3 regions of the Marinococcus tarijensis genome follow, and region 1 is predicted to be linked to each of the others. Evidence: predicted binding sites of a transcription regulator. Region 1 holds the regulator's gene; each other region holds the start of a gene.

Region 1 (8,058 bases):
GCCGTTGGCGTCGATTCGCTTTCCATTGCCACGCGCCACGCAGCGACCGTTTCGTTGCCGTCCGCCGGGCGGATGACGTTCAGGTTCGGAATCGCCCGGAGCGCCGCCAGCTGTTCGACCGGTTCGTGCGTTGGACCGTCTTCGCCGACCGCGATGCTGTCGTGCGTGAATACCTGCGTCAGCGGCAGCCCCATCAACGCGCTCAGGCGCAGCGCCGGACGCAAGTAATCGGAAAAGACGAGGAACGTCGAGCCGAACGGCTTCAGGCCGCCGTGCAGCTGAATGCCGTTCACGGCTGCCGCCATCGCGAATTCGCGGACCCCGAACCAGATATTGCGGCCGGTGTAGTCGTTGCGGCTGAAATCGTTCTCCGCTTTGATCAGCGTTTTGTTGGAGCCGGCCAGGTCGGCCGATCCACCGAACAGGGACGGCACGGCGGCCGCTACTTCCTGCAGCACATCGCCGGAGGCGGCACGGGTCGCCACTTTTTCATCCGTAAAGACCGGCAGATGGGCACCCCAGCCTTCCGGGAGTTTCCCGGCAATCGCCTGCTCGAGCTCTTCAGCGAGTTCCGGGTTCGCCTGCTTGTAGGCATCAAACCGCTCGTTCCATTCCTGTTCGGCCTTCGCCCCGGCCTGCTTGACCTCGTCAAACAGCTCGGTCACCTCCGGCGGGATGTGAAACGCATCGTAGTCCCACTGGTAGGCTTCCTTCACCAGGTTGTACTCCTCGTCACCGATCGGCGCCCCGTGGGCCGCATTCGTGCCGCCTTTGTTCGGTGCTCCGTAGCCAATCACCGTTTTCACTTCGATCATGGATGGCTTCGGGGACTGCTTCGCTTCTTCGATTGCTGCTTCCAACGCCTCGACGTCGTTGCCGTCCTCGATAAAGATCGTGTGCCAGCCGTAGGCTTCATAGCGCTGCAGCACGTTTTCGGAGAACGACTGGTGGAGCGCGCCGTCGAGCGACACGTCGTTGGAGTCATACAGCACGACGAGGTTGCCGAGCTTCAGGTGGCCGGCGAGGGACGCCGATTCCGATGCCACGCCTTCCATCAGGTCGCCGTCGCCGCAGAGCACGTACGTGAAATGGTCGACCACGGCGTGATCGTCGGTGTTGTATTTGGCGGCCAGATGGCGCTCGGCCATCGCCATCCCGGTGCCCATGGCCAGTCCCTGGCCGAGCGGGCCGGTGGTTGCTTCCACGCCGGCGGTGTGTCCGTATTCCGGGTGGCCCGGCGTCTGGCTTCCCCACTGGCGGAAGTTTTTCAGTTCCTCGAGCGACAGGTCGTAGCCGCTCAGGTGCAGCATGCTGTATAGGAGCATCGATCCGTGTCCGGCGGACAGCACGAAGCGGTCGCGGTTAAACCATGCCGGGTTGGCCGGGTTGTGGTTCATGGATTTGGTCCAGAGCGCGTACGCCATCGGCGCCGCTCCCATCGGAAGCCCCGGGTGGCCCGACTGGGCTTTTTCAATGCTTTCGATGGACAGTGTCCGAATCGTGTTAATTGCTAATTGTTCTGTGCTAATTGCCATGCATATGTCCCTCCACTGTATGTATTTTTGGGTGGAAACCCGTACCTGTGAGTTGACCCCGCGGGAATTTCCGTGTTCTTGTACGCTTTTATGATAAAGGTTTTAAAACGATTACACAAGCGTGTTAACAGAGAAAGAAGAAAATCAAAAGGCCTGCTCTTTGTTAAGACCAGGCCTCTCTTTTATCTTAATGTCGGAAGCTGCGGTTCCGTCGTTTCACACGCTCAAGCTTGCTTGGAGTTACATCCGTGCCTTCTTCATCCACCACTTTTACGTTTTCAAGCTGGTTTTTAAACGAAGAACGGAATTTGCTTAAATATTCCTGACGCAGCGCATGCTGTTCTTCTTCTTCTTCAGCTGTCAGCCCTGTTGATTTTTGACGTTTGGCTAACTCATTAATCCGGTCAATTTTTTCTTTCGAAAGCATAAGTTGCCTCCCTTAAAATGGCGTTCCTTTTTTATTATATTAAAAACAGCGCCGTACCGCAAACAAATCATTGCGGTTCTATATCCGCACGCTGCTGTTCATATTCTTTATAACGGCGGTGCACCGTCGCTTTGGAAATATCGTAGCCAAGGCCCCGGAGCGTCAGAGCGATATCTTTAAACGTCAGCTCCCGCTGTTTCAGCTTAACGATTTCTTCAATGGGCACCTCTATTTTCTTCCGGCCGCCGCTGCGGCTCAACCCGAAGTTTTCTTCCGGATGATACCCGTTTTCCACCGCCCGCTGCATCCCCCGCTTAATCTTAAAATTATGCAGACGGCGCTGATGCTCTTCCACAATGGATAAAATCTCCATAATCATATGATCGGTATCTGCAATTTCAAGCTCCCCGTCATCCTTCACCGTATAGATGGACGTACCCCTTTTCTGCAGCTCATGGAGCACGGCAATTTTAGCATTTCCACGTCCAAGCCGCGTGTCATCGGTGATCAGCAGTGTGTCCGCCCCGGTGTCATCGAGGAGCTCAAACACACGGAGAAGTCCGTCCCTCTCCACGGAATAGCTGCTCTCCTGTTCTGTCACGGTCTGCTGCACCGTCCAGCCATTTGATGCCGCAAGAGCTTCCAGCTCCTCCTGCTGCCTGGCAAGCGAGGACTGCTGTTCTTCTTTTTCCGTACTTACCCGGGCGTAAATGATGCATGTTTTCATTTGTCTGCGGTCCTTTCCGTTCGTGTTTTACTGTTCGGCAGCGTCAAACGAAACCGTTCGTTCCCACGGCTGCTCCTGATAGCCCAGCCTGTCCTTTAAAACCGGATGCTCCTGTTCATAGACGATTTCTGCCGAACGGTCTGCTTCCGTGCCGCCCAGCGTGTCCGGAGTGATCGAAGCGTCCGCTGAATATACCAAAAATAAAAGCGCGAATGCAAATAAGGCAAGCATCGTCCAGTCCGTTGAAGTGAAAGTTTTGAGTTTATTCATATGCATGTTCCCCCTGAATGAGAATGTATGTTCCTATATTCATCCAGTATACCAGAATACCTGTTCCCGTCAACAGAAATATTAGAACGGGTGTTTGCGTTTTTGTTCCCCTCATGCTATACTTTACTCAGAAAAATTCCTCAAAAGGAGGTGCGGAGATGAAGCTATCCAAGCGCCAGCAGCAAATTCTTGATTATATAAAAGAAGAAGTAAAAGAAAAAGGCTATCCGCCTTCGGTCCGGGAGATCGGAGAAGCCGTGGGGCTCGCCTCGAGTTCAACGGTGCACGGGCACCTCGCCCGCCTTGAAAACAAAAATTTAATCCGCCGTGACCCGACCAAGCCGCGGGCAATTGAAGTGCTTGAGCTTGAAGACCAGGGCAGCGAGCCGATTCACGAAAGCAAAGCTGTGTACGTGCCGGTGATCGGTAAAGTCACGGCCGGGGAGCCTATCACTGCGGTGGAAAATGTAGAAGAATACATCCCTCTTCCGGAGCGCATGGTGACCGACGAGGAACAGGTGTACATGCTTACCATTCAGGGGGACAGTATGATAGAGGCTGGCATTTTTGACGGGGATCTTGTCGTCGTTCAAAAGCAGCAGACCGCTGATAACGGCGATATTATTGTCGCTATGACCGATGAAATGGAAGCGACAGTTAAACGGTTTTATAAAGAAGAAAACTTTATCCGGCTGCAGCCTGAAAATGCCACCATGGATCCGATCATTTTAGAAAACTGTACGATACTCGGCAGAGTGACCGGCGTTTTCCGCACCATCTTTTAATCACATAAACGGGGCCGCCTGCTTTATCAAAGCAGGCGGCCCCGTTTGTATTATGCCCGGCATGCAAGCGTCCGGTATGACGTAACAATTTGATTTCCTTCGACATCTCTATCGGTAATCACTATCACCGTGGCTGACGTAATATTTTCCTGTTCAATAAATTCGAGCCCCCGGTGCCAGAGCCATTCATACACCGTTGTCATGTCTACGTTCAGTTCATCTTTCCGGAGTGCTTCTGCCGTAATCTGCATCGACAGCAGCAGCTGGTCGCCCTCAAAGATGTGAAGCACCGGTCCATTAAAATGTTCAGACTCTCCCGGGCTGCCTTCATACGGTCCGTGATAAAAGTCAAGCAGGCGTGCCATCACGATTCCCCCTTTAACGACTTCGGCGCACATACGTGCCTGAAGCTCGTTTTTCTATTGGTGAATTGTGATTCCTTTTCCCTGCACCTCTCCTGCTAAACCCGAATTTCCCCCACGTGTCCTGAAGGGTTACTGGTCGAGCCACTCTTTAATCTGCTGCTTGTCGTTATCATCAAGGTTGCCTTCCTCGATCCAGTAATTCACCAGCTTCATCATTCCCTGCTTGGACAGCCCCACCCGGCTGCTGTCGGAGGGGTGGCTACTGATGTCCGTTTTTCCGTATTGGTAAATGTATACATACGGCGCCTCCGCGTGGTTTAAATTGTGAAGGTCCTTCTTTTCAAAATGCAGCATTTGTATGCCCCTTTCTGTTTTCCGGAATATTTTTTGCACCTGCGTCCGCCACAAAAAAGAGCCTCCCGGGAAGGAAAGCTCCGCTTAGCGTTTGATTACATGGATTTAGAATACGGTTTGTGACAGATCGAATGATCGATGGTTTCATCGGAGCCACCGCTGTACACACAATCGCAGGTATCTAATACGTAAGTATGCTCTTTGGCGTGAATGACCTGACTTCCCTGATGAAATAACAGTTTTTCATCGGCCGGCTGAAAATCACTCATCGAATGAAGCACCACTTCGTAGCCATCGGCGTATTCAATCACCTTGTAATGAATTTCATGACCGTCACTGCTATAGGTCACCTGCGGCTGCGTTCTGCATTTGAATTCCACTAAAGCCACTGTCATCCACCCCCTCCACTTATTTATACCACAGTTTTTTCGGTTCGAGAAGACGCCCGGCCGTTTTTTTCAGAAAGAATTTCCTACTCGTGTCAGTGAAAACCGTTTCTCAGTGTTCCTACTGGAAAAAGAAACCTTCAGCCAATTTCTTCTATATAAATAAAAACAAAAAGCACCCTCTCAGCTCGAGGGCGCTTCGAAATCTCTTAATAAATTATCATACGCTTTGTTTACTTCTCCGTCCGTCACGTCCTGAACAGTGATGACGAGACGCTTTCTTTCCGTCGGCTCTTCCTGCTTCAGATAATCCATGCCGATTTTCCATAACCAGTCCGGTACATTTTCTTCCTTTAAACTTGCTTCGGCTGCCATCGCCGATGTAGTCACCTGCACGAGCAGCACGAGCTCTTCGTCCTGATACACTTCGACTGATTCGCCGGCAAAATGGAGCGGGCGCACGCGGTAGCCTTTCAGTCCTTCCTGAGAAAAATCCGGTTCCTGTGCCATCGTTATCCTCCTTTTATCCAATTACGACTGTTCCTGGAGCGCACTGCTTCCTTCAAGCTCAATGCCTTCCTCATCTGCCCGGGTGATGTAAACCTGGCCGCCAAACTGAAATCCTTCCCGGGTGTAAAAATACAAATCCAGCGCAGGAGAAGCACTGTCAAATGCCTGGTGGAAAAATTCCTCGTTGTCGCAGTCTGTAATGGAGACGGTCCAGCGTTCAAGCGGCCCGCCGCCTGCCTGCAGCTGCCCTTCATTGACATGAATAACTTCATTTGTGGAGACTGTTTTAACAGCCTCAAGTGCTAATGTCGGCATCGCGTCCTCCTGAGTGTCATTCTTTTAAAAAGGCGGCCTGTATAAAACCGCCCGCGGGAAGCGTGAGTTCTATTCGTCTACCTGCCGTTTATATTCTTCATAAAGCTCTTGGCCTTCTTTTGTGATTTTAATGCCGCTGTAAACCGCCTGGTCTTTTTCTCCGGAGGCGTCGTCATACGTAACGTATCCGTGCTCCGCAAGCTCCTGAAAACGATCCTGCTCGATTTCATCCACCGGCGACCATTCGGCACCGATTTCCCCCCGCTCGACTCTTCCGGCCAGCTGGGCCATCGCTTCTTTTCTCGGACTCATGGCTTTCTCTCCTTTCAATCTTTGAGCATCTTTTCACAGCTATAATCCCCGAATTCGAGCGTATTAAACGTTTCCGCGGTTTCCGGCTGGGATGCAAATAAAAAAACAGGCGCCAGCTTCCGCTGTCACCCGTTGTCATGCCTGCTTTATATCTGCACCAGTTCATCGAGACCATCGAGGTGGCAATGGTTCTTCCCGCCGCCTTCAATGTTTTTAAATTGAACGAGCCCCTGATACTCTGCTTCTTCGGTTTTGAACCGGATGCTGATGCTGTTTCGATTGATAAACTCTTCGGAAAATTCCTGTTCTGCGTTATAAATGGCCATCGTCTAGGCGCTTTCCCCGATCCGGTCCGGATCGGACGTTTCGAGATACAAGTACGCAGATTCAAACCGGAGCTCCGATTCGTCGAGTACAATTTCGTTAATTTCCTGGGTTTCCTGTTTCATTTTTGTCGCCCCTTCACTCTAATAGGTGCTGCATGTACCGGCAGAATCCCCGGCTTCTTTTTATCCTATTACACCTGGGCGCCGGTTTGAAACCTCGGAAACACAGCAGCCGGGCTTACTGCTTCCATTTATGAATGACGTAAAAAGCCACTGCCGGGGTCGGAAACTGTGTTAATCCCCACAGGCCCCACTTCCATTTGGCCTTTCCCTGCTTTTCGGCTTCCCGGTAAAGCCACCAGGCCTGTAATAAAAGCAGTGGAACCAACAGCCAGGCGGTATTTCTTTTTTTGTTCATCATCATCTTCCTCTCTGATAAAGACTGGGAGGTGCTTTGTTCATTATACTACGCCAGTGCTTTTAATAGTCCCCCACCTAATAAAAAAACCGGACTTCCTGGAAAAAGTCCGGCCCCGGCCTAAACGAACCGTTTTACATATTGTCCTTATCTTTCCACTGTTCATTTAAAACCGGCAGATCACTTACGACAGATATAATTCGTTCATTTTCCCGAAAATCGCGTATGCCTTTCAGGAGTTCCTCTTCAGTGTTAAAGATATGTTTTTCCCTGGCCGGAAATTTCTCCTTAATGTCTTCTTCTGTCCCTACGAACACTTCATTTCCTTCTTCATCGATCACATAAGAAAATTGAGAGATAGCGCATGCTCCTTTCAACTTCTGTTCCGCCCAAAGCATAACACTCCTCCGTCCTGTTGTATAGGAAACAAACGCGTATCGCCGCAACGTGCATACAGTACCTTTTTTGAAATTACACAGGTTCGGTTTCAACGTCACTGTATATAAAAAGAAACAAAAAGATGCGTGGAACAATTATACCACCGCGTAATGATTCTTTTGAAAAAAGCTACGTAGTGTATATTTTTTGAATACAGTAAATGTACGGTAACACCGAACAACCTTTCATTTGTTATCAGCAGGCGGCTGGTTAATATAAAATATATGTGTTTCCGTGAAGCGTCATTGTTTCCTGGTCAAATGGCATATAGATCCGGTCGTACTTCGGGGAAAACGAGCTGTCATCAAGCGCATGGATGTCAAAGACAAATCCGTCGTCGGTCTCCCAGGTTAAACAGTGCAAAAGGCTCCCCTCGTCGCTTAACAGTACCTGCACATAACGGACATGACGGTTGACATACACGGTAGCCATCGTTTATCCCCCTCTCCTTTATCATACTTCAATTTCAAGTAATAAAGTACTGTTATTTTTCAAATTACAGAATTTATTTTCTGATTCTTTTTAACCTTAGGCAGCTTTTTTCATATTTGTATATCTCCCGTTGCTCCATGTATTGCAGCAGTGTATTTTATATACAACTGTTTCATTTAAAATACATTTATTTAAATGAAGACATAAAAAAACAGCCCGGAGCAATTCCGGACTGCAGCTGTTGCTTTTAATCTTCGATATACGGAAGCAGCGCCTGCTTAAATAACATCGACGCCTGTTCCTCATTAAATACAGTACCTGTTTCCGTTTCCCACCTGCATGTGTTTAAATCCTTCAGATAGGCACTGCGGGGCCGGACGTCGCTGACGTTGTAGGCAGAATCGTTAATACGGATTTTGAAGCTTATTTCGAGAAAGCCTTTACGGGTGAACACCTCG
Region 2 (8,058 bases), on a different contig from region 1:
CGGAGCATCTGCTTTAAAATACGCTTCTCTTTACGCGATACAAGAATATACAAATAATCACCTGCATTGATTACCGTCTCACCAACTGGAGTAACCAGTTCATCGTCTCTTACAATCGCGCTGATCAGCGCAGAGGCTGGAAATTCAATGCTTTGAAGCGTCTGGCCGACAATCGGTGTCGCTTCATTCGTTTGAAATTCCATAATTTCTGCGTTCGCTTTTCCAAGTGACACCAGCTCCAGGGAATGAGTCGGCGCTTCCCGGAGCGGACCGGACAGGTGAAGCCACTTTGCTAATGGAGCGATAGTCGCTCCCTGGATCAGCGCAGATGTCAGCACAATAAAGAAGACAACGTTAAAAATCTGGCTGCCCGACTCCACACCGGCTACGATCGGGTATGTAGCCAAAATGATCGGCACCGCCCCGCGCAGTCCCGCCCAGGATAGAAATATATTCTGCTTCGGCTTGTAGCCGAAAAAGGAAGTCGACAAAAACGTAGCCAGCGGACGGGCCAAAAACATTAACACCGCTGATAAAATGAGCCCCATCGTGATGTTTGACCATGTCAATATATCTCTTGGAAACGCAAGGAGACCCAGGATGATAAACATGCTTATCTGAGACATCCACGCCATTCCTTCGTTAAACCGGTAAATCGGCTGACGGTAGATCAAATCAGAGTTTCCTATTAATAGGGCTGCTACATATACTGCCAAAAACCCGCTTGCGCTCATGCTCGAGGTCACACTGTAGGTTAACAGTGCAAAAGCGATCGCAAATAGAGGATACAAACCACTTGAGTCCAGGTTGATACGGTTGATGGTCCACGAGGCTGCCCAGCCAAACAGGGCGCCCATCGCAAGACCAGCGCCCATCTGCCAGAAAAAAGCGCCGGATAACAGCCAGACGTTCGGCGAATCCGCCAAAATTAATTCAATAAAGAAGAGCGTTAAAAACACGGCCATCGGATCGTTGCTTCCCGACTCCGCTTCGAGGGTGGACCCCATTTTTTTATCAATGCTCCGTCCTTTCAGGGCAGCAAAGACGGCTGCGGCGTCTGTCGAACCGACTGTGGCTCCGAGAAGCATCGCTTCAAGCCAGCTCAGGTCGAGCAGCTGCTTTGCCACCACCCCCATCAGAGCAGCTGTAAACAGGACACCAAACGTGGCGAGCGTTACGGAAGGCCCCACCACCGGCCTAATGTCACGCCACCTTGTCTGAGTACCCCCTTCAAACAGAATAATAATCAGGGCTATAATCCCGACAGTCTGGGCAAGCTGGACATTTTCAAAGTCAATAATGCCAAAACCATCATTTCCCATCAGCATACCTAGAATTATAAACAAAATAAGCGAAGGTACGCCGAGACGTGTCGAAAATTTTGTCACGACGACACCTAATATAAGCAGAAGTGCTCCTAATAATATAAATGAATCCACGTTCGCGTTTCCTTCAAACAATGCCCTTTTCCTCCTTTCCCCTGCCACAGCTGTCTATGGCTTCTTTATGTATTACTTGCATGATACATGTAATGGTTGTTTAAAAAATACTTGCATTCAGGGAGCTCTAGTCTATCTCTTCTATACCCAAAAATGCACGCATATAAAAAAGCATGCTGTTTTTGCAGCATGCTCTCTGTATTACCCAATCACATCGTAGCCGATAGAAAGGATAATTGCGAATAAAATGACCCATATAATCCAAAACATGGCGTGTTTTCTGCCTGCCCGCCGGCGGACAAACATCATTTCCATTACCCCGATAAATATCAGGGCCAGCACCCCTTTTATAATGGACAGGAGCGGGAAGCCATACAGCGCCACCATGCCTGCACCAGAAAGAACCATGATAACCACGAAAAGCCGCTCAATCATCATTGTCACTTTTTGTTTCGGAAACAGGTAGCTGATCAAAAAGAATATAATCAAAAATGCCCACGAACCTGAATGTGCCTCATACAAAATACTTTGAAGATCCATATGTTTTCCTCCTTTCATTTTTCATTGCTTTTCTGCTCCAAATGCTTCACCTGAGTGTAACTATAATCAAAATAAAGCCTGTGCTCAAGCCATAAAAGCTTTTGTTTTTGAACGTTTTATGGCGCTATCAGCTTCAGGCCCACCACAGAAGCAAGGATCACCGCAATACTTATAAGCCGGCCCGTGTTTGCCGGCTCTTTGTACCAAAGCATGCCAAACAGTGCGCTGCCTGCTGCCCCTATTCCTGTCCAGACAGCGTAGGCAGTCCCCATCGGGAGCGTCTGCATCGCAAGGGAAAGGAGAAAAAAGCTTGCTCCAAACCCGGCAGCAATTAACAGCAGCGGCCAGATGACACGCTTTTGGATCCATTCATTAATCATCGAAACACCAATCATCTCAAAAATACCCGCACCGATCAAATACAGCCATGTCATCACTGTCTACTGCTCCCTTCATTTGCTTTGGCACGCCCGGAGGCTGTATGAAGCCCGGCGATGCCTCCAATCAGCATGAAAATAAAGACCAGCTTGATCCATTCGAACGGCTGGCCGAAAAAGATCATATCAAGAACCGTCGTTCCGATGGTCCCAATACCCACAAAGGCCACGTATGATGTTCCTACCGGCAGGTGTTCGCCCGCCCGGATTAAAAAGAGAAAGCTCAGTACGATAGCCACAAGCGTTCCTGCCCATTCCCATCCGGCCGAGGCATGCTTCAAGCCCACGACCCAGAGAATTTCAAATGCTGCCGCTGCCGCGACGTTGATCCATCCCATTACAATCCCTCCTTGCCGGTGCTTTCTTAATTATTTCCCGGAAATATTCATTACAGCTTTAACCGCGAAAAAACCCGGAAAGTCTTCGCAGCGAAGATCTCCCGGGTTTTTATCCCTCCGTGTCGCAAACTATTCGTCTGCGGGTTTTCTCTTGGACCAGACCGGCAATGCCGCGGAACCCTAGAAAACATTCTGCCTCACAGTATATCAAATTTCCGGATATTGTCTACGACGAGGCATTGTCTTTAGCTGGAAACACAAATTCCACGCCATTTTCTTTACGTTTTAATTTGGCGTCAAACGGCTTTTTGCCTTTAAATCCTTTAATCACCTGGGTTTCCCCTTTTTCACACAGCTTTTTAACCTGCGCCTGGGTAATTCTTTTTTTCAATAACGTTTTCGGGACGGTGAATTTGCAGCCATTCGCATATTCACTGCAGCCGTAAAAGGACTTCCGCTCCATCAGCTGTCCCTTTTGGCATACGGGACAGAGGGCAATTGGCTCTGCACGCTGCGGCTGTTTTTTGGAGGAGGCGACCTGATCCGGCTTCGTCTGCATATTCGTTATGCCTGCCGGCGCTTCTTCCACCAGTTTTTTCGTGAAAGCCTCCGTCTGCTTTAAAAAGGCTTCCTTATTCGCTTCCCCGCTGCCGATCTGCTTCAAAAAGGCTTCCCACTTCGCGGTGAGCAGCGGCTTGGACAAAAGCGTCCCCTCCACTACTTCGCACAGTGCACGGCCCTTGGCGGTCACTTCCACAATGTTCTTTTGAATCCGGATATATTCCTGCTTTTGCAGCGTCTGAATAATGGTGCTGCGCGTCGCTTCAGTCCCAAGGCCTTCTGTTTCCTGCAGTACTTTTTTAGACGTTTCATCATCCTCGATCCATTTGCCGCAGGACTTCATCATGTTGATCAGCTGTCCTTCGGTGTAGGGCTTTGGCGGCTGGGTTTCTTTTTCAGCTGCCTGGACGTATGCTTCAACCTGCTCTTTTTCGGCTAATGGGGGAAGAGTATTGTCCTCCTGGTCTTTCTTCTTCTTCGGCGCCGGAAAGAGCTCCTTCCAGCCCAGCTGCCGGTCCACCCGGCCTTTGCTTTCAAAGATAAGCCCATGTACGTCCGTTTCCACCGTCGTTTCTTCGTATACGTAGTTTCGGTGAAACATCGCCAGCACGCTGTTCATGACCTCTTTGTACACCTGCTGCTGGGCCCGGTTCAGCTTTTCAAACTGAGTCTGGCTCAGCACTTTTTTAGTCGGAATGATCGCATGGTGCTCCTGAACTTTGCTTCCGTCTACAAACCGCTTCGAGGGAGTGGTGGACGCCGGCTCGAAGGAGACGTTCATGCACTCCTGCATCCGGGAGAGATTTCCTTTTAAGTAGTTAAATTCCCCTGATGTGATGTGGCGGGTGTCCGTTCTCGGATAGGAAACAGCTTTTAACGGTTCGTCATACAGGCTCTGCACCGTTTTCAGCACAGCCGACGGACTCATTTTATATTTCTTGTTCATCGTCGTCTGCAGGCTCGAGAGCGAGTGAAGGAGCGGGGGCTTTTCCTGCTTTTCTTCTTTTTTGACGCTCCTGACCGTGCCTTCGGTATCCTTTTTCAGTCCGTGCTCCTTCCAGATCCGGAGCACCTCCTCCTTTGAGCCGAAGCGCTTTTTATACTTTCCTTTATACTCTCCTGCTTCCGCCCGGAAGGTTCCTTCAAGCTCCCAGTAAGGCTCGGGCACAAACGCCTCAATTTCCTTCTGCCGGTCGTAAATAAGCTTGAGTGTCGGCGTCTGGACCCTGCCGACGCTGAACACTTCATTGATGCCCTTCTGCTTTAACAGCAGCGTATACAGACGGCTCGCATTCATGCCGACAATCCAGTCGGAAAACTGGCGGGCCCGTGCTTCCTCGTAAAGAGGGAGATAGTCTGCACCTTCCCGGAGCTGCTCGAACCCTTTATACACCTCGTCCTTTTCGAGGCTGTTGATCCAAAGGCGCCGGGTTGGTTTATGAGACGTTTTCGTATAGTCGATAACGCTGCGCGCAATGTTCTCGCCTTCCCGGTCGCAGTCGGTCGCAATAATAATGCTGTCGGCTTCCTGCAGCATCTGTTTGACAATCTTCAGCTGCTTGAATGCCCTGGGGTTAGGCTTGAAGCGGAAATGGGCGGGAAGCATCGGGAGGGTATCGAGCGACCATTTTTTCCAGGAGGACTCGTAATCGGCCGGGGCCCGGAGCTCGAGCAGATGACCAAATCCCCAGGTGAGCACCGCCCCTTCCGGAAACAGGCTGCACGGCTTCAGCCGCATATAGCCGTCCTTTTTCTCCTGTATTTGAAATGCGGCCGCATAAGCTTTTGCCTGGGACGGCTTCTCCGCTAGGATAACTGGCATAAAGAAATTCCTCTCTTCGCTGATTTCTTTGAATTCAAGAACATTTGTTCTTTAATTATAATGAATTTGTCACAAAAACGAAAGACGAAGCCAGGCTTTCATATACTCAACTTCGGCCGGGCGTGATACACTAGCATTTGTGAAAACAATGGAAGGACGCTTCCACTCGAAGAAACCATCATTCGGGAGGAGAAATAGACAAATGAAGCCTTTAAAACAGCATGGATACGAATACTACGATTTAGCCGATATACTGCATGACAGCTACAGCGACGCAGACCTTGCTGCTCTCACCGCCGCCTTTGATGACCTTCCGGCCGACGACTATGCCCCGGATCTGAATCGCTACCGGCAGTACGGCCGCGCCGTCATTTTCCCGGGCACCCACCGGATCGAATGGCTGCCGGAAACGGTTAAAAACGGCAAAAGCTACTACGATTATTTCCAGGGGTCGTTCAATCCGGAATATCCCGATGCAAGCCGCCGCTTCCCCGCAATCCCTGAACACATCAGGAACAACCGGCTGCTCGAAGCACTGATTGCCTTTAATTTCCGCCAGACATTCTGGACGCGCGAAGATGCGCTGATGCCTTTTCATGCAGGCGTCCACTTTGTGAAGCTTCACGTGGAATCGGAAAAGGACGAGGCTTTTTCTTCGCCAAACACGCTGCATCAGGACGGCGAGCCGTTTACATTTGCCCACCTGATCCGCCGGCGCAATATCGAAGGCGCCCGGAACGTCATCTCTGTTCCGGAGGTCCGAGGACAGATGCCGGAGGATGTTGACAAGGAAAAAATCACCGACTCCTTTTACATGACCCGCCCGCTTGAGTCCTACGGGGTGTATGATCCACTGGTCACTCATTACGTCGGCTCCGTCCGTAAAGGACCGGAGGACGGGCCCGGAGAGCGCTCAGCCATCTTAATTGACTATCAGCCGACCGTCGTTGCCAATCCGGATGAAATCCGCAGCATGCACGGTGATACAGACAATATGGATTATGTATAAACCGAACCCCCGGCGCAGCACGCGCCGGGGGCTCACTATTTGTCCGCTTAGTTGACCGAGGTTAGGGACACAAGCTCATATTCAATTGTGGTGCGGTGGGATTCCCATTCCACCCGGTGTATAACCGCCTTGCCAAACGGCACCTTTTCGGCGAAGGTGTGAATGGGAAGCGGGTGATCAAGCGGAAACATTTGATAATTATCTTTGATCAGCCGGAAATTTTTTTCATCGAGGCGCTCGGCCTGTTTATTCGTAATAATTTCCCAGTTCATTTCTACAGAAAAACCCATATGCGTCCCTCCTGCTCCCTTGTCTCTTTAATTATAACGCTTACTTTTCTATTTCCATTATGGCAGATTTTTAAGCGATTGTACGATTAAATCCCAAAATTTATCATTATCGACTTCCACTGCGACCTGCACCGGCCCGTCAGCAGCGGAAGCATCAATGACCGTTTCTCCGTACGTATGCTTTCCCGCAGTTTCCACCTTTACCTCGGCTGATTCAAATGTAAACAGGGACGGCTCCAGACACACTGCCACCGCGCACGGATCATGAACCGGCGGGAGCGCGAGATGAAAACGCTCCTGGTAGGCACGCTGGAAGTGATCAAGCAGTTCATACGTAAACTGGGCCGCCATTGTTGGTATCTCTTTAATCCGTTCCACCACAGCCTCGGATGATAACGCCTGATGAGTGACATCAAGGCCGCACATCGTGATTGGGATGCCGCTTGAAAAAACGATTTCTGCTGCTTCTGCATCTGCATAAATATTAAACTCTGCCGCAGGTGTCCAGTTGCCAAACGTGCCGCCTCCCATAACCGACAGGCGGCGAATACGACCAGCGGCCTTCGGATTTTTACGGCATAGCATGGCAATATTGGTGAGCGGGCCGGTCGCAATAACGGTAATCTCTTCCTCTGAATGAAGCAGCAGATCTTCCATTACGTCCACTGCATGTCTTTCCTCCACCGTATGTGCCGGCGCCGGAAGCTCTGGTCCATCCAGACCGGACTCACCGTGGATAGAAGGAGCGTGCTCCGCCTTGCGGACCAGGGGCCTTCCTGCTCCTTCCGCCACCGGTACTCCCTTAAGGCCTGCGGTATCAGCAGCGACTAAAGCATTTCTTGTTGTTTTTCCTATATCTGCATTGCCTGAAACGGTTGTTACAGCCCGGATATCCATATCCGGATGCCCCGCTGCAAGAAATAAAGCGATGACATCGTCGTGTCCCGGGTCCATATCCATAATTACTGGTATTTTCATCTGCTGCTTCCTTTCTTTCTAAGACTGTATGTTTATTCAAACCAAAAGCACCGCCGGCCGGCGGTGCTTTCATGCTTCGGACTCCGATGTTTAAAGTCCTGCTTCGTAGTTCAATTTTTTCGCCATTTCCCGGAACTGCTGCTCGTCAAATCCTGGGGCGAATTCCTCCGGAATATGGTCGAGGTTCGGAATTTCTCCGCCCTCCGGCGTCGGCATGTCACTGACTACCTCGAGTTCGCCCGGTGGCCCAACCGGTGTCGGTCCGTTCCAGATCCGGTCAAGCATGGTGTAATCATTATCACTGAAACGATAGAGCTTACGGTGTGCGCCCTTCGCTTCGTATTTATGGGCATGATCATATTTACTGTTATCAAGGTCCGGCACCGGAAGCATTTTCGTTACGTCCACGCCTGTTAATTTCTCCAGCGCTTTGGCATAGGCCACTACGTGCACACCGCCGCGCACAAGCAGGTAGCCGCAGAGTTCACGGGCGGTTTCATTGTCTGTCATCTGGTACACCCGCATTTTATGCGTTCTGGCTCCGCACTCGAGGTAAAAATTGTGAAGCAGATCGTTGACCAGGTTGCCGCTTGTAAAGACATTGTCCCCTGTCCACGGTGCTCCCATCGAATCCTTCGGTACAG
Region 3 (8,058 bases), on a different contig from region 1:
AAATACAGCCAATGAATTCGAAACCCAGCTCGAGCAGGTGGAGAGTGAAAACATTGACGGACTGGTGATTGATGTCCGTGGAAATCCGGGCGGATATTTGAACGCGGTGGAAGACATCGGCAGCATGATTATTCCGGGCGGAGAGCCGGTAGTCGAAATTGAAGACCGGGAGGGCACAATTTCAGAGGTGACCTCATCCTTAGAGGAGAACAAAGACTACCCGGTGGTCGGCGTGATTGACCAGGGAAGTGTTTCTGCTTCTGAAATTCTGGCAGCTGCAATGAAGGAGTCCGGAAGCTTTGAGCTGGTAGGGCAGAGTACCTATGGCAAAGGAACGGTCCAGCAGGTAATGGAACTGGATGACGGAAGCGATGTGAAGCTCTCTGTTTCCAAATGGCTGACACCGGATGGAAACTGGATTAATGAAGAAGGCGTGGAGCCGACCATTGAGCAGGAGCAGCCGGACTATTTCCAGGCATCTATTTTGTCCATTGAGGAAGCCCTGGAGCCGGATACGACTGGAGAAAATATTGCGACTGCGCAGACCCTCTTAAAGGGGGCCGGCTTCGATCCGGGACGTGAAGACGGGTACTACAGCGAAGAAACCGAAGCGGCGGTACAGGATTTCCAGGAGGAACAGGAAGGTCTGGAAGCCACCGGAACGCTGACGCCGGAAACAGCAGATGCGCTGAACGATTTTGTGCTTGAAAATGTCCAGAACCGGGATAACGATAAGCAGCTGCAGCGCGCGCTTGATGTAGTCGCAGAAAAATAAATGAAGGCTGATACCGGTGGCCGGGCTCTGCCCGGTCCAAAGAAAAGGGGGAAATAGTGGATGCAGGGAATAATCGATGAAATTGGTCCTGCGTTAGCGTGGTTTTTTCTGAACCCGCTGACTTACATAATGATAGCAGCCATGCTTATGGTTGGTTATCTTCGAGTGAAAAGAGAACGGAAAATGTTTCAGGCTAAAATGTATCCAATGCTGATGGAAATGACGATGAGTGTTATTCCGGCGATCGTAATCGCTGCTTTTGTCTCGGTCGTCACCATTGTTACGGGCATTTCACTGCCTCTGGGAACAATCGTGCTTGCAATAGTGATCAGCGCCCTGCTGGCAGTATCAGGTCTGCACCGCTGGCTGACCGCTCTGCACGTGTGGGGAACGTCATTCTTAGCGGCTCTGGCGCTTGATGCTGCCGGGGCTGCGGTACCGTTTTTCTCTGACGCAGCCTGGCTCGGAAATGGCTTTGATGCTTTTTCTCTGATGGTCTGGCTCGCAGTGCTCACGCTTGCGGAAGGAATACTGATTGTCTGGAACGGGACAAAGTTCTTTTCTCCGATACGGACAGTCAGCCGCCGCGGCAAGCCGATTGGAGGTCAGATCACGCACCGCCTCTGGATGCTCCCGGTATTTCTGTTTATTCCGGGGAGCGCTGTTGAGGCAGGAGGCTGGTGGCCGCTGCTTCCGGGCGGGACCGCTTTTTCTCTTCTTCTTCTGCCGGCAGTGATCGGCATACGGATGAAAACCTTCGACCGTCTGGCAGCTGTGCAGGTGCGTTCGGCCGGGTGGTGGGTTGTACGAATCGCTGTCCTTACCGGCGCCGGTGCAGCACTTGCTTATTTTTACAGCGGATGGGTTATTCCGGTAATTACGGCTGTCCTGATTCTGCTGCGGGAATGGGTAACCATTGCTGCCGGCAGTTCAGCTAAAAGCAATTTTCTTTATACGCTCCGCGGAGACGGAATATCCGTACTCGCTGTCCTGCCGGAGTCTCCGGCAGACCGCATGCATATTAAAGCAGGTGAGGTTATCCGGCGGGTGAACAGCGAAAAAGTATATGATGAAGCGAGCCTGTACCGGGCGGTGCAGAAAAATTCCGCCTACTGCCGGCTGGACGTGGAGGATATTAACGGAGAGCTTCGCCAGGCGCAGGCGGCGCTTTACAGCAATCAGCACCATCAGCTTGGGATATTGATGATTAATAAAGAACGAACGGCACCGGAAAGCATGCATACGGCCCAGTAAAACAGAACCCCCCTGCCGGGTTCTGTTTTTTTGCATGATGCAGGGGAAATGTCGTTTTCTTTGCAATTACCGGGGAGTGGAGTACAATAATAATAGCGAATATACGTTCGTTTTTATGTTGTTTCTTTCCAATCTTCATGTGGTATAGTAAATAGACATATGACCGGAACGCAGACAGGAAGTGAGGGACTAATATGAACGAAACATTTGAACTGGCTAGTAAATATAACCCGGCGGGCGACCAGCCGCAGGCGATTGAAAAGCTGGTTCAAGGGTTGAGCGACGGCGAAAGATACCAGACACTGCTCGGAGCTACAGGGACCGGCAAAACGTTCACAGTATCCAACGTGCTGACAGAAGTAAACCGGCCGACGCTTGTCATGGCGCACAATAAGACACTGGCCGGGCAGTTATATAATGAATTTAAGGAAATGTTTCCAAACAATGCGGTGGAATATTTTGTGAGTTATTACGACTACTATCAACCGGAGGCCTACGTACCGCAGACAGACCAATTTATTGAAAAGGACGCGAGTATTAACGATGAAATTGACAAACTAAGGCACTCGGCGACGAGCGCCTTATTTGAGCGGGAAGACGTTATTATTGTCGCCAGTGTCTCCTGCATTTACGGCCTTGGTTCTCCGGAGGAGTACCGGGATCTGGTGCTTTCGCTCCGGACCGGCATGGAGATTGAACGGGACCAGATTCTCCGGAAGCTCGTGGACATTCAATACGAGCGTAACGACATTAATTTCGTGCGCGGGACGTTTCGCGTGCGCGGCGATGTCGTCGAGATCTTTCCGGCTTCAAGAGACGAGCACTGCATTCGTGTTGAAATGTTTGGCGATGAAATCGACCGTATCACTGAAGTGGACGCCCTGACCGGTGAGGTTATCGGTGAACGCTCGCATACTGCCATTTTCCCGGCCTCCCACTTTGTGACCCGGGAAGAAAAAATGGAACGGGCCATTAAAAATATTCAGCAGGAGCTTCAGGAACAGCTCGAAAAGTTTCGGGCGAACGGCCGGGAGCTTGAGGCGCAGCGGCTCGAACAGCGTACCAATTACGACCTTGAAATGATGCAGGAGATGGGTTTTTGCTCCGGCATCGAGAACTATTCGAGGCATTTGACCTTCCGGAACCCGGGGGATGCGCCGTATACATTGATTGACTATTTTCCGGATGATTTTTTACTCGTGGTGGATGAGTCCCACGTTACGCTTCCGCAGGTGCGCGGTATGTACAACGGGGACCAGGCGAGAAAGCAGGTGCTCGTAGACCACGGCTTCCGTCTTCCGTCTGCGATGGACAACCGCCCGCTGAAATTTGATGAATTTGAAGAGCGGATTAACCAGGCGATGTTCATTTCCGCGACCCCGGGACCGTATGAGCTTGAACACGCACCGGAAGTTATCGAACAGATTATCCGGCCGACCGGTCTGCTTGACCCTACCGTGGAAGTGAAGCCTATTGAAGGACAGATCGATGACCTGATCGGCGAAATTCATGAACGCCGGGAGCAAAACGAGCGGGTGCTCGTAACGACGCTCACCAAGAAGATGGCGGAGGATTTGACCAACTATTTAAAAGAGCTCGGCATCCGGGTGAAGTATCTGCACTCGGACATTAAAACGCTCGAGAGGATCGATATTATCCGCCAGCTGCGTCTCGGCCAGTTTGATGTTCTGGTCGGCATCAACCTTCTCCGGGAAGGGCTCGATATTCCGGAAGTGTCGCTGATCGGCATTCTGGATGCAGACAAGGAAGGCTTTCTGCGCGCGGAACGCTCCCTTATCCAGACGATGGGTCGTGCTGCCCGGAACGACCGCGGGCATGTTATTATGTACGCAGACAAAATCACGCGGTCAATGGATGTGGCGATCAGTGAAACGAATCGTCGCCGCGAGATCCAGATAGCGCATAACGAAAAATACGGCATCACACCAAAAACGATCCAAAAAGAAATCCCTGCCCTGATCCAGGCAACAGTCAGCTCAGAGGATTCATCTGATATTGATAAACCGGCTCTCGATAAAATGAGCAAGACGGAGCGGAAAAAAGTAATCGACCAAATGGAAGACGAAATGAAACAGGCGGCCAAAGACCTGCAGTTTGAACGCGCAGCCGAACTGCGCGATATGGTATTAGAACTTAAAGCGGAAGGATGACCAACGAATGGCAGCAGATAACATTAAGATTCAGGGGGCGAGGTCCCACAATTTAAAAGATATTGACGTGACAATTCCTAGGGACCAGCTGGTCGTCATGACTGGATTATCCGGCTCCGGGAAATCTTCGCTCGCCTTCGATACAATCTATGCTGAAGGACAGCGCCGGTACGTCGAATCATTGTCCGCGTATGCCCGCCAGTTTTTAGGGCAGATGGAAAAGCCGGACGTTGATTCCATTGAAGGGCTGTCCCCGGCGATATCGATTGATCAGAAAACGACGAGCAAGAACCCGCGCTCCACAGTCGGCACCGTGACGGAAATTTATGACTACCTGCGGCTTTTATTTGCGCGAGTTGGTACGCCTTACTGCCCGTACCACCATGTGCCGATCACCTCCCAGACCATTTCCCAGATGGTTGACCAGATGATGGCTTATGCCGAACGGACGAAAATGCAGATTCTCGCTCCGGTTATTGCCGGCAGAAAGGGAGAGCATGTGAAGGTGATGGACCAGCTGAAGCAAAAAGGGCTGGTGCGTATTCGCGTGGACGGAGAAATGCGCGACGTTGGAGAAGAAATCAATCTCGAAAAAAATAAAAAGCACGATATTGAAGCAGTGGTGGACCGCGTTGTCATTAAAGACGGGGTGGAGTCCCGGCTCGCGGATTCATTGGAAACAGCCCTCGAACTCGGGGAAGGGAAGGTGCTGATTGATGTTGTCGGTGAAAAGGAAATGCGGTTCAACCAACATCACTCGTGCCCGGAATGCGGATTTTCGATCGGGGAGCTTGAGCCGAGAATGTTTTCCTTTAACAGTCCATACGGCGCCTGCCCGACCTGTGACGGTCTTGGCAGCAAGCTCGAAGTGGACAGCGACCTTGTAGTTCCCGATCCGGACCGGACGCTGCGGGAGCATGCCATCGCTGTATGGGAGCCGATCAGCTCCCAGTATTATCCGCAGCTGCTCCGCTCGGCCTGTGATCACTTTAATATTGATATGGACACGCCATTTAAAGATCTTCCGGAAGAGCATAAAGAAATACTGCTCGAAGGCAACGGCCAGCAGAAAATAACCTTCCGTCATAAAAATGAACGCGGCCAGGTCCAGGAGCGCCAGATTTATTTTGAAGGCGTGCTCAACAACGTTTCCCGCCGCTATCGTGAGAGCGGATCGGATTTTACCCGTGAACAGATGCAGCAGTATATGAGCAACAAGCAGTGCCCGACGTGTAAAGGCCACCGCCTGAGCCTTGAGGCGCGTTCTGTGCTTCTTGGGAATATTCACGTCGGGGAGCTGACGGACCTTTCAATACAGCAGGCGTATACGTATGTCGAAAACATCGATCTAACGGAAAAAGAAATGGAGATCGCCCGTTTGATTCTGCGTGAAATCAATGAACGGCTCGGCTTTCTCATTAATGTCGGTCTCGATTATTTAACCCTGAGCCGTTCTGCCGGTACGCTGTCAGGCGGGGAGGCGCAGCGCATCCGGCTGGCTACCCAGATCGGTTCGGCACTGATGGGTGTCCTTTACGTTCTCGATGAGCCGTCGATCGGCCTTCACCAGCGGGACAACAACCGGCTGATACAGACGCTGCAGAACATGCGTGATCTTGGAAACACGCTGATTGTCGTTGAACACGATGAGGATACCATGCTTGCTGCCGACCATATCATTGACATCGGCCCCGGGGCCGGCCGCCACGGCGGTCACATTATTGCAGAAGGTACACCAGAGGAATTGAAGGAAAACGACGCCTCCTTGACCGGTCAGTATTTAGCGGGAAAAAAATTTATTCCGCTCCCGGGAGAACGGCGTAAGCCTTCCGACCGCTGGCTGAAAGTAAAAGGCGCAGTGGAAAATAATCTGAAGCGTACGAATGCAGATGTCCCGCTCGGCCTGCTGAGTGCGATTACCGGTGTCTCAGGATCCGGGAAAAGTACGCTGATCAACGATATTTTATACAAGGTGCTTTCGCAGAAGCTTCACCGCGGTAAACAGAAGCCGGGCGCACATAAAAGCGTGGAAGGTATCGATCAGCTTGAAAAAGTGATTGATATCGATCAGTCGCCGATCGGCCGGACGCCGCGCTCAAACCCTGCGACCTATACCGGGGTATTTGATAATATCCGTGAGGTATTTGCGATGACCAACGAAGCGAAAATCCGCGGCTACCAGAAGGGACGCTTCAGCTTCAACGTCCGGGGCGGACGCTGTGAAGCGTGTAAAGGCGACGGTATTATCAAAATAGAAATGCATTTTCTTCCGGATATTTATGTCACATGTGAAGAGTGCGGCGGTCAGCGCTACAATCGTGAAACGCTCGAAATTAAATACAAAGGCAAAAACATTGCCGATGTACTTGAAATGACCGTGGAAGAGGCGGTGGACTTCTTTGAAAATATTCCAAAAATCCGGCGCAAAATCCAAACGTTATATGACGTTGGTTTAGGGTATATAAAACTAGGACAGCAGGCAACGACACTTTCAGGTGGGGAAGCCCAGCGTGTAAAGCTTGCTTCCCAGCTGCACCGCCGTTCCACGGGCAAATCCCTTTATATCCTCGACGAGCCGACGACTGGTCTCCATGTGGATGATATCGACCGGCTCCTGAAGGTGCTCCAGCGGCTTGTGGATAATGGCGATACTGTTTTAATCATCGAGCACAATCTCGATGTCATTAAAACGGTGGACCACATCATTGATCTCGGTCCGGAAGGCGGAGCAGGCGGAGGCAAAATTGTGGCTACCGGCACGCCGGAAAAAGTAGCGGAGTCAAAGGCTTCCTATACAGGTTATTATTTAAAGCCCGTACTTGAAAGAGAACGGGAGCGCATGGCCAGGCAATGGGAAGCATCGGAGCAGGCCGCCCATACCCCTTCATCATAGAAGAATCGACTGAAACGGATACCACTGTTCTTCGTATGTAATAGGAAGCAGAAGGCTAAAAAGTCCATGTACCGGTTCTGATATATTACCTAAGGAGGAACATGAAATGGATGAAGAACGTCAGCGAATACTGAAAATGATGGAAGACGGTATTATTTCTCTTGAAGAAGGAGAACGACTGCTCCGGGCCAAAGGATCAGGCGCATCGTCCGGTCCCCAGGCAGACAGCAAGGAACAAGGGGAAGGCGGCTCCTCCGAATCCCGGAGAAGCGGTGCCTACCGGACAGATAAGAAAGCAGCCGGCAGCCAGAAGAGAAAAAGTAAGGAAGACCCGTTTGCGATGCTCTCCGGCTTTTTTGATCATGCGCTTGACCGCGTTAAACGGTTTGACCTCGACTTTAATTTCGGCCCAGCCGTAGACTTCCAGCATACGTTTGAACATGATGAGAGTGACATTCGCTCGCTCGACATGTTTATTCAAAACGGAAGCCTTATCTGTCAGAAGTGGGAGGGCAGCACCATCCGTGTTGCCTGCCAGGTAAAAGCCTATACCGAGGAAAGTGAAGACGCAGCCCGCCGTGAGTTCATCGAAGGAACTGATTTTGACTCCCGGAGCGGGAAGCTCCGCTTTGCTTCAAGGTCCGGCCACTATAAAGTCCAGGCGATCGTTTATGTGCCGGAAAAATCGATGGACAAAATGGATGTATCGACGTTTAACGGAGATATCCGGATCGACGGAGTTCAGACAGATAATCTGTACGTCAAAGCAAGCAACGGGGCAATTACAGTGCTGCATGCTTCTGCCGGCTATCTGGCAGTGGAGACAGCCAACGGGTCAGTGGAACTGAAAGAAGGTAAAATCGGCAGCGCCGACGTCAAAACATGGAACGGTTCGATTCATTATGACGGATCGCTTTCAGATATTGAAGCAGAGGCGCTGAACGGGGCGATTACGGCCCGGTACA

Evidence for each region. The regulator LexA, encoded in region 1, represses DNA repair genes until DNA is damaged. The targets are predictions, from matches to a motif close to CGAACATATGTTCG.
Region 2: the regulator LexA is predicted to act here: its motif matches at 5,175-5,188, upstream of ACTTK7_RS08340 (type IA DNA topoisomerase).
Region 3: the regulator LexA is predicted to act here: its motif matches at 2,126-2,139, upstream of uvrB (excinuclease ABC subunit UvrB).

Annotation. Positions count from the first base shown of each region.
Region 1 covers NZ_JBQOJA010000009.1:81,609-89,666, forward strand. The annotation lists gene tkt (transketolase) at 1-1,535, opposite strand, end outside; gene ACTTK7_RS07285 (DUF896 domain-containing protein) at 1,723-1,962, opposite strand; gene ACTTK7_RS07290 (YneB family resolvase-like protein) at 2,030-2,689, opposite strand; gene ACTTK7_RS07295 (hypothetical protein) at 2,717-2,959, opposite strand; gene lexA (transcriptional repressor LexA) at 3,118-3,744, shown strand; gene ACTTK7_RS07305 (hypothetical protein) at 3,795-4,109, opposite strand; gene ACTTK7_RS07310 (hypothetical protein) at 4,239-4,517, opposite strand; gene ACTTK7_RS07315 (hypothetical protein) at 4,559-4,858, opposite strand; gene ACTTK7_RS07320 (hypothetical protein) at 5,033-5,359, opposite strand; gene ACTTK7_RS07325 (hypothetical protein) at 5,381-5,674, opposite strand; gene ACTTK7_RS07330 (hypothetical protein) at 5,744-5,986, opposite strand; gene ACTTK7_RS07335 (hypothetical protein) at 6,133-6,312, opposite strand; gene ACTTK7_RS07340 (hypothetical protein) at 6,551-6,730, opposite strand; gene ACTTK7_RS07345 (hypothetical protein) at 6,865-7,128, opposite strand; gene ACTTK7_RS07350 (hypothetical protein) at 7,379-7,600, opposite strand; gene ACTTK7_RS07355 (hypothetical protein) at 7,848-8,058, opposite strand, start outside.
Region 2 covers NZ_JBQOJA010000011.1:73,881-81,938, forward strand. The annotation lists gene ACTTK7_RS08320 (potassium/proton antiporter) at 1-1,460, opposite strand, end outside; gene ACTTK7_RS08325 (DUF1516 family protein) at 1,641-1,979, opposite strand; gene ACTTK7_RS08330 (DMT family transporter) at 2,096-2,413, opposite strand; gene ACTTK7_RS08335 (DMT family transporter) at 2,413-2,754, opposite strand; guanidine-I (ykkC/yxkD leader) riboswitch at 2,851-2,949, opposite strand; gene ACTTK7_RS08340 (type IA DNA topoisomerase) at 2,981-5,137, opposite strand; gene ACTTK7_RS08345 (2OG-Fe dioxygenase family protein) at 5,340-6,146, shown strand; gene ACTTK7_RS08350 (DUF2584 family protein) at 6,194-6,436, opposite strand; gene ACTTK7_RS08355 (nucleoside hydrolase) at 6,494-7,414, opposite strand; gene ACTTK7_RS08360 (manganese catalase family protein) at 7,505-8,058, opposite strand, start outside.
Region 3 covers NZ_JBQOJA010000006.1:52,306-60,363, reverse strand. The annotation lists gene ACTTK7_RS04995 (S41 family peptidase) at 1-775, shown strand, start outside; gene ACTTK7_RS04990 (hypothetical protein) at 836-2,029, shown strand; gene uvrB (excinuclease ABC subunit UvrB) at 2,224-4,200, shown strand; gene uvrA (excinuclease ABC subunit UvrA) at 4,208-7,093, shown strand; gene ACTTK7_RS04975 (DUF4097 family beta strand repeat-containing protein) at 7,200-8,058, shown strand, end outside.